3 regions of the Kitasatospora sp. NPDC058492 genome follow, and region 2 is predicted to be linked to each of the others. Evidence: riboswitches for the same ligand, from Rfam matches in the RefSeq annotation. Region 2 holds a riboswitch; each other region holds the start of a gene.
The links. Region 2 has a riboswitch for cyclic di-AMP ahead of ACFWPI_RS23085 (transglycosylase family protein). Riboswitches for the same ligand answer to the same signal wherever they lie in the genome.

Region 1 (5,291 bases), on a different contig from region 2:
GGGTCCGGAAGACGGCCAGTTCGGGGCCGAGACGGGCGGCGCCGGTCCGCGGCTGGACGGGCACCAGCGCCGCGATTCCGGCGAGGCCGAGCAGGCCGAGCCCGGCGACGACGTAGAACGTGGAGCGCCAGCCGAAGTGCTGGCCGAGCAGGGTGCCCATCGGGACGCCCAGCACGTTGGCGGCGGTGAGGCCGGTGAACATCAGGGCGATGGCGCCGGCCCGCTTGTGCGGGGCGACCAGGTCGGCGGCGACGACCGAGCCGATGCCGAAGAACGCGCCGTGCGCGAAGGCGCTGACGATCCGCCCGACCATCAGCAGCCCGAAGGCGGGGGCGACGGCCGCGATCAGGTTGCCCACCACGAACAGGCCCATCAGCGTCAGCAGCATGCCCTTGCGGGGGGCGCGGGTGCCGAGGATGGTGAGCAGCGGGCCGCCGACCACGACGCCGAGCGCGTAGCCGGAGATCAGCAGACCGGCGGTGGGGATGGCGACCGAGAAGTCGCCGGCGACCTCGGGCAGCAGGCCCATGATCACGAACTCGGTGGTGCCGATACCGAAGGCGCTGATCGCCAGCGCCAGGAGCGCGAGGGGCATGAGGGACCGCTTTCCAGAGAGAACCGTTGCGCATGCAACTACCAGCGTCGACAATACGAGACATTCGCAGGTACTTGCAAGCGCTTTCTATCCCCGACGGCAGCGACCCCGACCACGCCACTTGCCACACCCCCGAGCGGAGATTAGGTTAGGCTCACCTAACTAACTGGAGGTCCGTCATGAGCCTGCCCGCCGGCGACGCCGAGGTGCCCGAACCCACCACCGCCGAGCGGGTCCAGAGCCTGCTCAGCGCGACCTCCTCGCTCACCGTCCGCGCCTGCGGCGAGCACCACGACCTCGACACCCCGGTCTCCGTCCACGGCTCCCGGCTGCGCCTGCGCGCCCCGCTGGGCGACCCGCTCGCCACCGCCGCCGCCCGCGCCACCGACGGACTCGCCGTCGTCCTGGACGTCACCGACATCTCCCCCGTCGCCGTCCGCGACCGGATCCGCGCCCGCCTCACCCTGGCCGGCCGACTGCACCTGGCCCACCTCGCCGACGACGGCCTCAGCGTCCACCTGCGCGTGGACGTCGCCCACGCCGTCCTCTCCACCCCGTACGGCACCGGCGCACTCACCGCCGGCGACCTCGCCCACGCCGCACCCGACCCGCTGGCCCGCTACGAGGCCGCCATGCTCACCCACCTCGCCGACGACCACGCCGACGCCCTCGCCGTCCTCACCCGGCTGCTCGACCCGGACCTGCTCGCCCAGCACCCGGAGGTCCGCCCGCTCGCCCTGGACCGCCACGGCCTGGTCCTGCGCCTGGACCACCCGCACGGCCACCGCGACGTCCGCCTGGTCTTCCCCGAACCGGCCGCCGACACCGAGGACTTCGGGCAGCGGATGCACGAGCTGCTGACCGCCGCCCAGCACGGGCTGCCCGCCCACCGGATCTGAACCGGCCCACCAACGCGCCTGACGTATCGTCAACTTGCCCCGAGGGCACCCGAAAAGGTCCGGAAACGACAGCGGCCGGCCCGGCTCGTGAGAGAAGTCTCGCGAGCCGGGCCGGCCTGGGCGTGTCCCGCGCCCATGTCCACTGCTGCGGCGATCACCCGGTCGAGCGGTCACCCGACATGACCATCCCGGGTGGTCGATTCGCCCCGTAGCAGCGGTGGTTCCTCACCCGACGCATCCGACACATCCGGTGCATCCGGTGCATCCGGTGCATCCGGCACGGGTCAGAGCGCGACGCCGTGGGCCCGCAGGTAGGCGACCGGGTTGATGTCCGAGCCGTACTCCGAGCCGTTGCGGATCTCGAAGTGCAGGTGCGGGCCGGTCACGTTGCCGGTCGCGCCGGAGAGGCCGATCTGCTGTCCGGCCTTGACGGCCTGACCGATCTTCACACCGATCGAGGAGAGGTGCGCGTACTCGGCGAAGTGGCCGTCGGCGAGCTTGATCTCGACCTCGTTGCCGTAGGCGCCGCCGTTGCCGGCCTTCACCACGACGCCGTTGCCGACGGCGCGCAGCGGGGTGCCGGTGGAGGCGACGAAGTCCTGGCCGGTGTGGTGGCCGGAGGCCCACATCGAGCCGGCCACGCCGTAGGCGGTGCCCAGCTTCGGGCTGGCCAGCGGGGCGACGAAGGCCGAGGCGGCGGCGACCGGCACGGCGGTGACCGCGGTGGTCGGCGCGGCGGTCTGCAGCTGGGTCTGGAGCTGGGCGGACGGCTTGGCCGCCTCGGTCCGGACCTCCAGCTGGGCCTGCGGCTTGGCGGCGGTGGTGGCCGGCGCGGCGTCCTGGGCGGACGGCTGGGCGGGCTTCGCCGGGGCGGCGGGCTTGGCCGGGGCGGCCGGGCCGGCGATCACGAGCTGCTGACCGGGGAAGATCAGGTCCGGGTTGCCGCCGACGACCTCGCGGTTGTGGTCGTACAGCGCCTGCCAGCCGCCCTCGACGTGCTGGGCGTCGGCGATCCGGGACAGGGTGTCGCCGCTGACGACGCGGTAGCTCTCCTGCGACGGGGCCTGGGCCTGGTCGGCGGGAGCGGCGGCCGGGGCGGCGGTGACGGCGGCGGCCGGCGCGGGGTAGGCCTGGGCGCTCATCGCGGTGACGAGCGGCAGGGCGAAGGAGACACCGGTGACGGCGGTGGCGATCCCGATGCGGGCGGCGCGGGGCAGGGCGATACGACGAGCCTGTGCAGGCATGGAATTTTCCTCTCCGACGCCTGCGAGGTGAGCTGTCGGGTTCGGGCTGGAGTTGCCCGGCCGCACATGCGGCTTCACCCCTAGCCGGCCCTGGATCCGGGTACGCGAAAGCGTGCCGTTTCCGGTCCGGCGACTTACCTGTGGGTCCCCCGCTCCTGCCGTACAGAGTTCGGTGCGAGCCACCGGGCAGCGGCAGGATTCGGCGTTCCACCCGGTGGATCCGTCCGGACTGGCCGGGCGGTCGCTGAACTAAAACCCATCCGTTCGGGTGAAGCAATGTCGATCACTTGAACCGGCAACAACCCCCCGAGCTGCGGTGACCCTCCGAATGATCGGCTGCACCGTACGTGCACAATCCATTCACCCGGCGCCACTGATCCACGACGCTGCGCCGATTCCGCCACCGCTGCGCACCCACCCGCTCACGCACCGCGCACCCACCGACACACCCCCCGGTGACCCTTGTCACGTACGCCCCACGGGCGCAGGATCGGCCCGTGGCCACCTCCGAAGCAGGAACACTGCGCCTGGGCACCTCGCGGGGACGCTGGGTCCTCCTCGCGACGGTGCTCGGCTCCAGCATGGCGATGCTCGACGGCACCGTGGTGAACGTCGCGCTGCCCCGCATCGGCACCGATCTCGGCGCCTCCCTCGCGTCCCTGCAGTGGACGCTCAACGCCTATCTGCTCACCCTGGCCGGACTGATCCTGCTCGGCGGCGCGCTCGGCGACCGGTACGGCCGGCGCCGGGTCTTCCTGATCGGCGTGCTCTGGTTCGCCGCCGCCTCCGCGGCCTGCGCCGCCGCCCCCACCATCCACGTGCTGATCGCCGCCCGCGCCGTCCAGGGCATCGGCGGGGCGCTGCTCACCCCCGGCTCGCTCGCCATGCTGCAAGCCGTCTTCCACCCGGACGACCGCTCGGCGGCGGTCGGCCTGTGGTCGGGCCTCGGCGGGGTGTCGGCCGCGGTCGGCCCCTTCCTCGGCGGCTGGCTGGTGGACGGCCCCGGCTGGCGGTGGATCTTCCTGCTGAACCTGCCGCTCGCGGCCGCCGTGGTCGCGGTCACCTCCCGGTTCGTCCCCGAGAGCCGGAACGAGAGCGCCGTCGGCCGCTTCGACGTGCTCGGCGCGCTGCTCGCCGCGCTCGCCCTCGGCGCGATCACCTACGCGCTGACCGCCGCCGGAGAGGGCCTGTCCCCCGCGGTCTGGCTCACCGGCGCGATCGGCCTGCTGCTCGGCGCGGCCTTCATCGCGGTCGAGCGCCGCGCCGCCGAGCCGATGCTGCCGCTCGGCCTCTTCTCCTCCCGGCTGTTCACCGCCGTCAACCTGGTCACCCTCTGCGTCTACGCGGCGTTCAGCGGGGTGTTCTTCCTGCTGGTGGTGCAGTTGCAGATCGTCTCCGGCTTCTCCCCGCTGGTCTCCGGCCTCGCCCTGGTCCCGATCACCGTGCTGATGCTGACCCTGTCGGCGCGCGCCGGGCGGCTGGGCAAGCGGATCGGCCCCCGGATCCCGCTCACCGTCGGTCCGCTGCTGTGCGCCGCCGGGGTGCTGCTGATGCTGCGCACCGGCCCCGGCTCCTCCTACTGGGCGGACGTGCTGCCCGCCGTCACGGTGCTGGGCTGCGGGATGACCCTGCTGGTCGCGCCGCTGACGGCGACGGTGCTGGCCGCCGTCGAGGTCCGGCACGCGGGCATCGCCAGCGGCGTCAACAACGCCGCCGCCCGCGCGGCCGGGCTGCTCGCGGTCGCCGCGCTGCCCTCGCTCGCCGGGCTGAGCGGCGACGCCTACCGGGTGCCGTCCGCGGTGGACTCCGCCTTCCGCACCGCGATGCTGATCTGCGCCGGGCTGCTGGTCACCGGCGGGCTGACGGCCTTCGCCACCGTCCGCGGCAACGTGCTCGCGCCGGTGGACCGCCCGGTGGCCGAGCCGGACTGCGAGTGGGCCTGCGGCACCACCCCACCACTCGACCCGGGCCACGTCCACACGGACGAGGGCCCCGCCACCGGATCGGCGGCAGGGCCCTCAGCCGGCTGACGAATCGTCAGGAAGTACTGCCCGTCAGAGAATGTCGGCCGGCGCGTACTTGGCGGCCTCCGGGTAGGCGGCGGCGACGGCCTCCACCTGGCGGACCACCTCGGCGACCTGGGCGCCGGCCGCACCGGTGAAGGAGAGCCGGTCGGCCAGCAGCGCGTCCAGCCCGGCCCGGTCCAGCGGGATCCGCTCGTCGGCGGCCAACCGGTCCAGCAGCTCGTTCTCGCGGGCGCCCGCACGCATCGCCAGCGCGGAGGCGACGGCGTGCTCCTTGATGACCTCGTGCCCGGTCTCCCGGCCGACGCCCGCGCGCACCGCGCCCATCAGCACCTTGGTGGTGGCGAGGAACGGCAGGTAGCGGTCCAGCTCGGCCTCGATCACGGCGGGGAAGGCGCCGAACTCGTCGAGGACGGTCAGGAAGGTCTCCAGCAGGCCGTCGAAGGCGAAGAAGGCGTCCGGCAGCGCGACCCGGCGCACCACCGAGCAGGAGACGTCACCCTCGTTCCACTGGTCGCCGGCCAGCTCG
Region 2 (5,291 bases):
GACGGCGGCCGGTCAGACCGCCAGGTGGTCGAACTCCCCGTCCTTGGCCCCCAGCAGCAGGGCGGCGATCTCGGCCCGGGTGTAGATGAGCGCCGGCCCTTCCGGGAAGCGCGAGTTGCGCATCGCCACATCGCCCCCCGGCAGGGCCGCGAACTCGACGCAGTTCCCCTGGGAGTTGCTGTGCAGGCTCTTCTGCCAGAGAACCCCCTTGAGGTCGGCGGCCGCCATCCCGTTGTAGGTGTCGTACGAGCCGTGCGTGTCCTGCGAGTCGTGCATAGAAATCTCCCGAAGAGCTCCGGAGTGGTCGTCCAGCGCGGCGCTCCCGGCACCCGCCGAACGAACGGACCGGCCCCGTACCGGCCCGGCACAACGCCTCACTTGACGCGATGATAGCTGCTGTGCACGTGCATCAGCACGGGACATTGCAGGTGCACGAGGCCTTTCACCGGCAGTTCCGAACTCTTCACGGGCCCTTCTCCTGACGGTACGTAAACGGACATAGCCGAGTGAATCGCCGGATTCTCGATAACCGGCCGTGAGCGGTTCCCCGCTGAATGTTGATCTTCAGACGCCCGGAGTCGCGCTGCCGTGACGCTCCGTCAGGCGACCTCCTGGCTGTGAGACATCTCACGCGCCACACAGGCAACTCGACGCCCCGTCGGACACGTGAGGGCTACGAGCGGTGATCGCTCGAAGGCTGGGTGAGATATGTCCGGATTGCGGGCAACCGCCCGGACGGACACGGCGGGAACGCGGCACACCCGCCATGACCACGTGAAACTCGAACGGCAGCCGAATGCAGGCCTGACGGGCCGATGTCCTACGATCTCCGGCATGAGCACCGCAGCCATCCCGGGCGCGCCACTGCCCGTCCGCACTCCAGGCTCCCGTGCGCGGGGGCGCCACCGCCGCCCCGAGCGCCCCGAGATCCCGGCCGGCTCCCCGGCCCTGGTGCTCGCCGTGCCCGCGACCGCCGGGCCCGAGTCCCGCTCGGTCGTCGAGGAGCTGCTGTCGATCGTCCGCAGCGAGCAGAGCGGCATCCAGACCGCCGTCGGCTACCTCCCGGGCGAAGCCGCCCAGGGGGTCGACAGTGACGACCGCACCGTCGCCGAACTGCTGGCCATGGCCGCCGAGGCGGGCCTGCCCGCGCCGGTCCTGGTGCCGCTGGTACCCGGCCCGCACGGATTCCTGACCGAACTTCACGCCCTCGCCGCGGAGTACGGAGCCCCCGTCACCGACGTGCTCGGCCCGCACCCGCTGCTCGCCGAGGCCGTGCACGTGCGCCTGTCCGAGGCCGGCCTGGCACGCGCCGACCGGGCCCGGCTGTTCGCCATCGCGACCGCCGCGGACGGCGTCGTGCTGACCACCGTCGGCGGCGAGGAGGCCGCTGCCGCGGCCGGCATCACCGGTGTCCTGCTGGCGGCCCGGCTGGCCGTCCCGGTCGTGCCCGCCGCGCTCGACGTGCCGGGCTCGGTCGCCGCGGCCGTCAACCACCTCAAGGAGACCGGCTCCCAGCGCCCGGCGCTGGCACCGCTGGTGATCGGGCCGGAGGCCGACTCCGAACTGCTCGCCACGGCCGCCGAGGAGACCGGCTGCCCGTCCGCGGCGCCGCTGGGCGCCTACCCGACGGTCGGCCAGCTGATCGCCGCCACCTACCTGGCCGCGCTGCCGGCACCCTCCCCCGAGGCCCTGTCGCAGGCCGAGGCCGAGGCGGCGGAGGCCGCCGAGGGCGCGCACGCCGACCACTCCGGCCGGGGCGGTCACGCCGCCCACGCCGCTCGCACCGCCACCGAGGACTCGGCCGGCCAGTAGCGGTCACCGCACGCGTGAAGGGCCCGGAACGGCTACGTTCCGGGCCCTTCCTGCTTGCCCCGTAAGGGAGTTAAGGGGCGAATAGGCGTGATGTCCGTTCTATCCGCATTTGTTCGCCGCCGCTCGATCCATCCCCCGACGGCCACAGTGTGGACGCACCTCCTTCTCGGCGGGCGGGCCCTGGGGGACCCGACCCGCCGTCACCCGCCTCCTGAAGCACAGACAGTTGTGCACGCCCTTCGCGGCATTGCCGGAAATCGGCCATTTTCGATCATGGCGAGCGAGGGGAACGACCGTTCTCGCCAAACCGTGATGCGCGTCACAGGTGTTTGCAGTTTGAACTTAAGTCTGCTTAACGTGCTCCCCGTTCGTGGCCACACGAACCCAGTTCATCCGCGACGCCGAGTCCTGCCGTCGGATGTCCTGGCAGCGCGAAAACGCACCACGGCAGGAGCGGGGGACCCACAGGTAAGTCGCCCCGGACCGTTCCCCGGAACGATCCAGGGCTAGGGGTGAAGCCGCGCCCACAGCGCGGCCGGGCAACTCCAGCCCGAATCCGACAGCTCACCTCGCAGGCGTGGGAGAGGACTGCGTCTTCATGCTGCCCACCAACGGCACCCGTCTGTCCAGTCGTACCCGACGCGTGATCGCCGCCATCGGCGTCGCGGGCGTCGGCCTCACCATCCCCTGCCTCACCTCCGGCACCGCCTCCGCCGCCTCCGTCGCCACCTGGGACAAGGTCGCCCAGTGCGAGAGCACCGGCAACTGGAGCATCAACACCGGCAACGGCTTCTACGGCGGCCTGCAGTTCACCTCCAGCACCTGGGCCGCCTTCGGCGGCACCGCGTACGCCCCCCAGGCCAACCAGGCCACCAAGGACCAGCAGATCGCCGTCGCCGAGAAGGTCCTCGCCTCGCAGGGCCCCGGCGCCTGGCCGGTGTGCTCGGTCCAGGCCGGCCTGACCAAGGGCGGCACCCCGGCCACCGTCGACACCTCGGCCGGCTCGACCACCGGCTCGGCTGCCAGCTCGACCGCCACCAAGCCCGCCGCGAAGCCGGCCACCCCGGCCACCCCGGCCGCCAAGCCCGCACAGAGCCAGGCCCCGGCCACCCCGGCCGCGAAGCCCGCCAAGCCGGCCGCACCGACCCAGGACCAGGCACAGGCCCCCGCCGACTCCGCCAACGGCACCTCGGCGCAGAAGGGCCAGAACCAGGCCCAGAACAGCGCCCAGCCCCAGGGCGACGACTACACCGTCGCCTCCGGCGACTGGCTGTCCTCGATCGCCGACAAGCACAACCTCCAGGGCGGCTGGCAGCGGCTGTACGAGCTCAACCGCGGCACCCTGACCGAGGGTCCGGACACCATCTACCCGGGCCAGCGCCTCTCGTTCAAGGACGGCGGCCAGGCCCAGCAGTCGGCTCAGACCGACCAGTCCGGCTCGGACTTCACCTGGTTCGACCGCTCGCAGAAGTCCGGCCAGACCTCCAACGGCGCCGCCGTGAACGCCAAGCCGACCGCCCAGCCGCAGGCCCCGGTCCCGGCCCCGGCCCCGGCCCCGGCCGCCAAGCCGGCTTCCAAGCCGGCCGCCCAGGCGCAGACCCCCGCTCAGGCCCCGGCCGCCACCGGCAGCATGGCCGCCGCGGTCTCCTTCGCCCAGTCGAAGGTCGGCCAGGCGTACGTCTACGGCGGTACCGGCAACGGCGGTTGGGACTGCTCCGGCCTGACCCAGGCCGCGCTGCGCGCCGCGGGCGTCTCCGTCCCGCGCGTCGCCGCCGACCAGGCCGCCGCCAGCACCCGCGTCTCGCTGGACAGCCTGCAGGCGGGCGACCTGCTGTTCTGGTCCAACAACGGCCAGAACTCCGGCGTCTACCACGTCGCGATCTACATCGGCGGCGGCCAGTACGTCGAGGCCGCCAACCCGAGCTCGGGCGTGCGCCTGCAGACCGTCGCCAACTGGGCGCCGGACTTCGCCGGCCGGGTCTGAGCACGACCCGCGGGTGACAGCTGACAACTGACGGCTGACAGATAACAGATTTCAGATAACAGATTTCATCATCTGTTATCTGTCAGTCGCCGCCCGCCCCGGCGGTCGCCCGGCGCCGCAGGAAGGCCGCCGGCAGACCGCCGGGCAGGACCGCCCGGGGCCATGGTCAAAGCCCGCCCCCAGCGGGCATGCTGCTGCTCCGGCACCCGAGGAGGAGTCACCATGGCCCAGGTCACCGTCACACTCGACGCCAACCTCGCGATCGACGCGATGATGCTCTCCGGCACCAAGAACCCGCAGGACGTCGTCGAACTCGTCCTGCGCGACTACCTGGCCCGCGGCCGCCGCACCGAGACCCGCACCGGCGACGCCACCGACGGCCAACGGCTCACCGAGAGCCGCCCCACGGACCACGAGGGCTGACCCGGCACCCGGGCGGCACGCAACGGGCCCCGGAGAGCAACCGCTCTCCGGGGCCCGTCCGTTGACCGTCCTCAGCGCGCGCAGGCCCCCGTGGAGCCACGCATGACCAGCTCCGGCTGGAACATGAACTCCCCGCGCTGGACCGCGTTCCCGCCGACCTCCTCCAGCAGCGCGTCCACCGCCGCGGTCGCCATCGCCTCGACCGGCTGGCGGATCGTGGTCAGCGGCGGCTCGGTGAAGGCGATCAGCGGCGAGTCGTCGAAGCCGACCACCGAGACATCGTGCGGCACCGACAGTCCACGCTGCCGCACCGCCCGGATCGCCCCGAGCGCCATCATGTCGCTGCCGCAGACGATCGCCGTGCAGCCCTTGTCCAGCAGTGCGCCGGCCGCCGCGTGCCCGCCCTCCACGCTGAACAGCGTGTGGTGGACGAGTTCCTCGGCCTCCTCCTGGCTCCGTCCCAGCACCTCGCGCATCGCCGCCGTGAAGCCCTCGATCTTGCGCAGCACCGGCACGTACCGCCGCTGCCCGACGGCCAGCCCGATCCGCTCGTGCCCGAGTTCGGCCAGGTGCTGGACGGCCATCCACATCGCGGCCCGGTCGTCCGGCGAGATGAACGGCGCGTCGATCCGCTCGCTGTAGCCGTTGATCAGCACGAACGGCACCCCGCGCCCGGTCAGCCGGGCGTAGCGGTCGTGGTCGGCGGTGGAGTCGGCGTGCAGCCCGGAGACGAAGACGATGCCCGCCACACCCCGGTCGACCAGCATCTCGACCAGTTCGTCCTCGGTGGACCCGCCCGGCGTCTGGGTGCACAGCACCGGGGTGTACCCGTGCCGGCTGAGCACCTGCTCGATCACCTGGGCCAGTGCGGGGAAGATCGGGTTGCTCAGCTCCGGCGTGATCAGCCCGATCAGGCCGGCGCTGCGCTGGCGCAGTCGGGTCGGCCGCTCGTAGCCGAGCACGTCGAGCGCCGCCAGCACGGTCTGCCGGGTGGCGGCGGAGACGTTCGCCTTGCCGTTGAGTACGCGGGAGACGGTGGCTTCGCTGACCCCCGCCTGCGCCGCGATGTCTG
Region 3 (5,291 bases), on a different contig from region 2:
TCCGTCGGCCAGGCCCAGCACCAGGCAGTGCGCGCCCGCCGCGGACCGGGCGGAGCCGAGGTCCCAGAGCGCCGGGGGCCCGCTCGCGCTCTCCTCCCGGTCGACCCGCCAGCTGCCGCCGGCCCGGACCAGGTCGATCCGGCGCGGGTACACCACCGGGTAGTCGTCGTACCCGGTGATCCGGACCGCCAGGTCGGCGGCGGCCGTGAGCCGCTCCGACCCGGCGTCCGCGCCGAGCACCAGGTTGCGGTAGCCGGCCTCGATCGCCGCCGGTCCGGACCAGGAGGGCAGCGCCCGGGCCCGCGCGTCCAGCAGCGCGGCCACCTCGGCCCGCCGGTCCGCCGCCCACCGGCCCGACGCCCGCCCGGCCGCCGAGGGGGCCGCCGGGGCGGCCGGCGGCAGCGACAGCTGGGCCAGCCCGCCGGCCGCGAGCAGCAGCGCACCGCGCCGGGACAGCGTCCGGCGGGCGCCGCCTATCGGGTGGGGGGCGTCGGGGTCGGACGGTGCCGGGCTCAGAGCCGGACCACCCCCGCGACCGGCATCGCGTTGACGCTCTCGTAGCGGACCCTGGCGCCCGGGTAGGGGGCGTGCACGATCACCCCGCCGCCGGCGTACATCCCGACGTGGTGCATGTCCCGGTAGAAGATCACCAGGTCTCCCGGCCGCGCTTCGGAGAGGCTGACCCGCTGCCCGGCGTACGCCTGGGCCTGCGAGGTACGCGGCAGGGTCACTCCGGCCTGCCGCCAGCTGTAGTACATCAGACCGGAGCAGTCGAAGGCGCGGGGCCCGGTGGATCCGTAGAGGTAGGGCGAGCCGATCATCCGCACCGCGGCGGCCAGTGCGGCCGCCCCGCGCTCGGAGGCGGGCGGGGCCGTGCCGAGGTCCAGCCGGTCGGTGCCCCGGGTGGCGCGCTGCTCGGCCTCCTGGGCGTCCTGGGCGGCCATCCGGGCCCGCTCGGCGACGCCCAGGCTGTTCAGCAGCCGCTGGGCCTTGGTGAGCCGCTGCTGGATCTGCTGCTTGCTGTCGGCGAGCGAGCGGCGGGCCTGGTCGAGTTCGGCGAGCTTGCCGGCGGTCTCGGTGCGGCGCTGGTCGAGCCGGCGCTGGCGGGTGGCCAGTTCGTGCAGGGTCTCCTGCTGCCGCTCGGCGGCCTGGTCGAGGGTGCGGGCCCGGGACAGGTAGCCCTCCGGGTCGGTGGAGAGCATCAGCTGGACGGTCTGGGCCATGCCGCCGCCGCGGTACTCGGCGCCGGCCACGGTGGCGAGGTCGCCGCGCAACTGGTTGAGCTGGTCCTGGGCGACGGCGATCTCGCCCTGGAGGACGGTCGTCTCGCCCTGGAGGCGCTGCTGCGTCTCCAGGGCGGCGTTGTACTTCTCGGACGCCTGCTCGGCCTCGCCGTAGAGCTGTTCCACCTGCGCCTTGACGTCCTTGCGGGTGGGCGTGTCCGGCGCGGCGGGGGCGGCCTGGGCGCTGCCGCCCGCCGTCACGCCCAGGGCGGTGGTGGCGGCCGCGGTCAGCACCAGCGCACGGGCGAGCAGTTGGGGACGACGGTGCACGGGCATGGCGGCAGCGGCTCCGATCCGGCGGTGGGGCCCCGCCGCCGCACCAACGCGGGCGGCCCTGGAAGCGGAGTCCGGTGGCAGACGTTAGCGAGTCCGGGCAACCGAGTCCAAACCCCTGCCAACCCGAATATTTGACCCGTAATCGGACATCAGTCCGAGGCGCCGGAAAAGCCGCAGGCCCGGCCTTCCGTGGTGGAAGGCCGGGCCTGGGAGGGCCTGCGCGGGGATCAGACCCGCACGATGGAGGTCAGCGGCATGTTGCCGACCGCCTCGTAGCGGACCGACGCACCGGGCTTGGGCGCGTGCAGCACCTGGCCGTTGCCGGCGTAGATGCCGACGTGGTGGGCGTCCCCGTAGAAGATCAGCAGGTCGCCGGGCTGGGCCTGGGAGAGGTCGGTGCCGATCCGGGTACCGGCGTGGGCCTGCTCCTGCGAGGTGCGCGGCAGCGCCACGTCGACCTGGTTGAACGCCCAGACCATCAGGCCCGAGCAGTCGAAGGAGCCGGGGCCGGAGGCGCCGTAGACGTACGGGCTGCCGATCTTGGAGGCGGCGATGGACAGCGCCGCGGCGCCGCGCGAGCTGCCGGCGCTCGGCTTGGTGACCGGCGCGGCGGGGGCCTGCGACGCGCTCAGGTCGGTGCGGCTGTTGTCGCGGGAGGAGCGGTCGGCGGCCTGCTGGGCCGCCGCCTGCTGCTGGGCGGCCTTCGCGGCGGCGTCGGCCTTCGCCTTGGCCTCGGCGGCGGCCTTCTCCTCGGCCGCGCGGATCGCCTGGCGCTCCTGCTCGGACAGGGTGTTGAAGAGGTCCTGCGCGGCCTTGAGCTTGCCCTGGACCTCGTCCTTGGCGCTCTTCAGCTGCTGGGTGGTGGTCTCCATCTCGGCGAGCTTGCCCTGGGCCTCGGAGCGCACCTGGTCGAGCTTGCGCTGCTCGTCCTGGAGCTGCTTGAGCTGGCCCTTCTGGGTGCCGCCGGCCTGGTTCAGCGTGTCGGCCTGGCTCAGGAAGGTGTCCGGGCTGGCGGAGAACATCAGCTGGACGGTCTGCGATATGCCGCCGTTGCGGTACTGCTCGCCGGCGATCTCGGCCAGGCCGCCCTGAAGGTCGGTCACCTGCCCCTGCTGCCGCGCCACCTGGTCCTGGAGGTCGGTGACCTGCTTCTGCAGCTGCTGCTGCTTCTCCTGGGCGGCGTTGAGCTTCTCGGTCGCGACCTCGGCCTGCTCGTTGAGCTGGTCGACCTGCTCCTTGACCTGGTCCTTGGTCGGCTGCGGGTCGGCGTGGGCGCCGGACTGCGCGGACAGCGCGACGGCCGCGGCGGCGAAGCCGGTCATGATCGAGACCCGGGTGCGACTAGCGGGCTTGGGACGACGATGGGACGCCACGAAGGCGGACTCCTTCTTCCTACGCCGTCTACCGGGTGAGCTGACGGGTTCGGGCCGGAAGCGTGCCCTACGACGCCTCACGGCCGTTCCACCGGCCGACCTGGCGCCGATTCACCCCGGAGGAACGTGGTTCCCCGGCTCCGTTCGACAGCACCCCCGACTGCTGGGCTCCCCGTCGGGCAGGCACTGGGCCCGCCCCGCTGCGTCACGAACTCGACGGAAACCACCGCCGTCACCCTGGCTGGGCGATCGGGAGTGCGGTGGTTCGGGGCACGACCCTAGTAACTGAACCGTGATCCGTTCAAATCCTTGTCAGAAAAAAGACGGAAGAAGACCAAAGTTCTTTTGTGAATATGACACATAGTGATCACCGCCGTACGCAAAGCTGATCAGTCTTCACCGGGGACTCGCGCGGCGGACAAAACCCGAACGCCACCCCCGGCCGGAGGGTGGCGTGGATCACAGGCCCGGACGGGGCCCTTCGGGCGTGTCGGACCGTCAGACCCGGCGGATCGTGTTGATCGGCATCGCGTCGACCTTCATCACCTTCACCACGTCGCCGGTGTGCGGCGCGTGCACCACCATGCCGTTGCCGATGTACATCCCGACGTGGTGCCGGTCGGGGCCGTAGATGACCAGGTCGCCCGGCTGGGCCTGGTCCAGCGTGACCTTGGTGCCGACGTTGCCCTGCTCCTGCGAGGTACGCGGCAGCGAGACGCCGGCCTGGCCGTACGCCCAGACCATCAGGCCCGAGCAGTCGAAGGTGGTCGAGCCGGTGGCGCCCCACACGTACGGCGAGCCCTGCTTGCTCATCGCCTTGGCGACGGCCACGCCCGCGTAGCCGCCGGCCTGCGGGAGGCTGCCGAGGTCGGCGCGGTCGCTGCCGCGCGAGGCGCGGTCGTCCTGCTGCTGCTGGGCCCGCAGCGCGGCGCGGTCGGAGGCGCTGAGCGAGTTCAGCAGGTCCTGCGCGGCCTTGAGCTTCTGGTTGACGTCCGTCTTGGCCTGGTTCAGGTCCTTGGTGGTGGAGTCGAGCGAGGCCAGGACGGCGGCGGCCTCGGACTTCTCCTGGTCCAGCCGGCGCTGCTGGTCCAGCAGCCCCTTGAGCGCCTCGGACTCGCTGGCACTGGCCTGCTGGGCGCTGGACGCCTTCTCCAGGTAGCCGGACGGGTCCGAGGAGAGCATCAGCTGGACGGACGGGTCGATGCCGCCGGTGCGGTACTGCTCGCCCGCCACGCCGGCCAGGCCGGTCTGGAGCTGGGTCATCTCGTCCTGGCTGCGGGCCACCTTGTCCTGCAGCTGGTCGGACTGCTTGCGGAGCTGGTCGGCCCGCTCCTTGGCGCCGTTGTACTTCTCCGCCGCCTGCTCCTGGTCCTGCTGGAGCTGGTCGATCTGCGCCTTGACGTCGCTCTTGCTGGGCTGGGGCGCGGCGTGCGCGGCGACCTGCGCGGAGAGGGCGACCGCGGTCGCCGCGGCAGCGGTGAGCACGGAGACCCGGGCGCGGCTCGGCTGCTTGGGACGGCGGTGGGAGGCCAAGGGAATTGCTCCTTCTTCCATCGGCCTCACCCGATCAGGTGAGAATCCGGAAAATAGGTTTGACGCCACACCCTAGGGAAGATCCACGGGTTTTGCCACTCCCCCGAAGGCGTGAACTCCACTTCCCCCGCAGGCTTCACCGGATGTGCACACCGCCGCAAACCGGGCGCTGACCAGGCGTCATTCCGTCGCGGCAGCCGTCAGGGCCGCGCCAGCCGGTTCAGCAGCAGAACGGAGGCCACGGGGCGCGCGCCCGCCTTCCGCACGCCCTCCGCGACCTCCCGGTCGGTGGACACCACCACCACCGGACGCCCCTGCGGCTCGGCCCGCACCAGACGGCGGATCAGCTCGTCCGCGGTCTCGCCGGTCCGGCTGAACCGCACCCGCACCCCCCGCGGTGGCGCCATGATCACCGGAACGTCCAGGTCCTGCCCGTCGAACACGCAGGTGACCTCCGCCTGCGTGCGCTGGGCCAGCATCGCCAGCCCGCCCAGCAGCCGGATCCGCTGCTGCTCCAGCGGCAGCGTCGGATAGCCCGTCTTGGTCACGTTGTAGCCGTCCACCACCAGGTGCACCTGCGGGATCGCCAGCAACTGGTCCAGCAGCGCCGGATCGTCGTCGGCCAGACCGCGCCGGGCCACGTCGTGCGGCGAGGCCGCCCCCGGCACCACCGCCTCCACCAGGTCCCCCGGCCGGATCTGGGAGACCGGCAGCGCCAGCTCCCGCTGGAGCCCCTGCGCCGACTGCAGCACCGTGTCCAGCAGCAGCCGCAGCCGCATGTCCTCGACGCTGCGGCCCTCGCGGGCCGACCGGCGGCCCTGCTCGG

Region 1: linked by a shared signal. The riboswitch ahead of ACFWPI_RS16230 (peptidoglycan DD-metalloendopeptidase family protein) and the one ahead of ACFWPI_RS23085 (transglycosylase family protein) in region 2 are both predicted to bind cyclic di-AMP.
Region 3: linked by a shared signal. The riboswitch ahead of ACFWPI_RS20410 (NlpC/P60 family protein) and the one ahead of ACFWPI_RS23085 (transglycosylase family protein) in region 2 are both predicted to bind cyclic di-AMP.

Annotation. Positions count from the first base shown of each region.
Region 1 covers NZ_JBHXMU010000021.1:35,244-40,534, reverse strand. Annotated here, with positions in the region: gene ACFWPI_RS16240 (MFS transporter) at 1-595, opposite strand, end outside; gene ACFWPI_RS16235 (DUF2470 domain-containing protein) at 775-1,494, shown strand; gene ACFWPI_RS16230 (peptidoglycan DD-metalloendopeptidase family protein) at 1,779-2,738, opposite strand; cyclic di-AMP (ydaO/yuaA leader) riboswitch at 2,741-2,923, opposite strand; gene ACFWPI_RS16225 (MFS transporter) at 3,236-4,768, shown strand; gene purB (adenylosuccinate lyase) at 4,793-5,291, opposite strand, start outside.
Region 2 covers NZ_JBHXMU010000035.1:75,432-80,722, reverse strand. Annotated here, with positions in the region: gene ACFWPI_RS23095 (DUF397 domain-containing protein) at 13-276, opposite strand; gene ACFWPI_RS23090 (hypothetical protein) at 835-1,812, shown strand; cyclic di-AMP (ydaO/yuaA leader) riboswitch at 2,243-2,403, shown strand; gene ACFWPI_RS23085 (transglycosylase family protein) at 2,390-3,796, shown strand; gene ACFWPI_RS23080 (hypothetical protein) at 4,019-4,219, shown strand; gene ACFWPI_RS23075 (LacI family DNA-binding transcriptional regulator) at 4,291-5,291, opposite strand, start outside.
Region 3 covers NZ_JBHXMU010000029.1:65,631-70,921, reverse strand. Annotated here, with positions in the region: gene ACFWPI_RS20420 (hypothetical protein) at 1-324, opposite strand, end outside; gene ACFWPI_RS20415 (NlpC/P60 family protein) at 513-1,559, opposite strand; gene ACFWPI_RS20410 (NlpC/P60 family protein) at 1,787-2,932, opposite strand; cyclic di-AMP (ydaO/yuaA leader) riboswitch at 2,943-3,092, opposite strand; gene ACFWPI_RS20405 (NlpC/P60 family protein) at 3,431-4,465, opposite strand; gene ACFWPI_RS20400 (NYN domain-containing protein) at 4,666-5,291, opposite strand, start outside.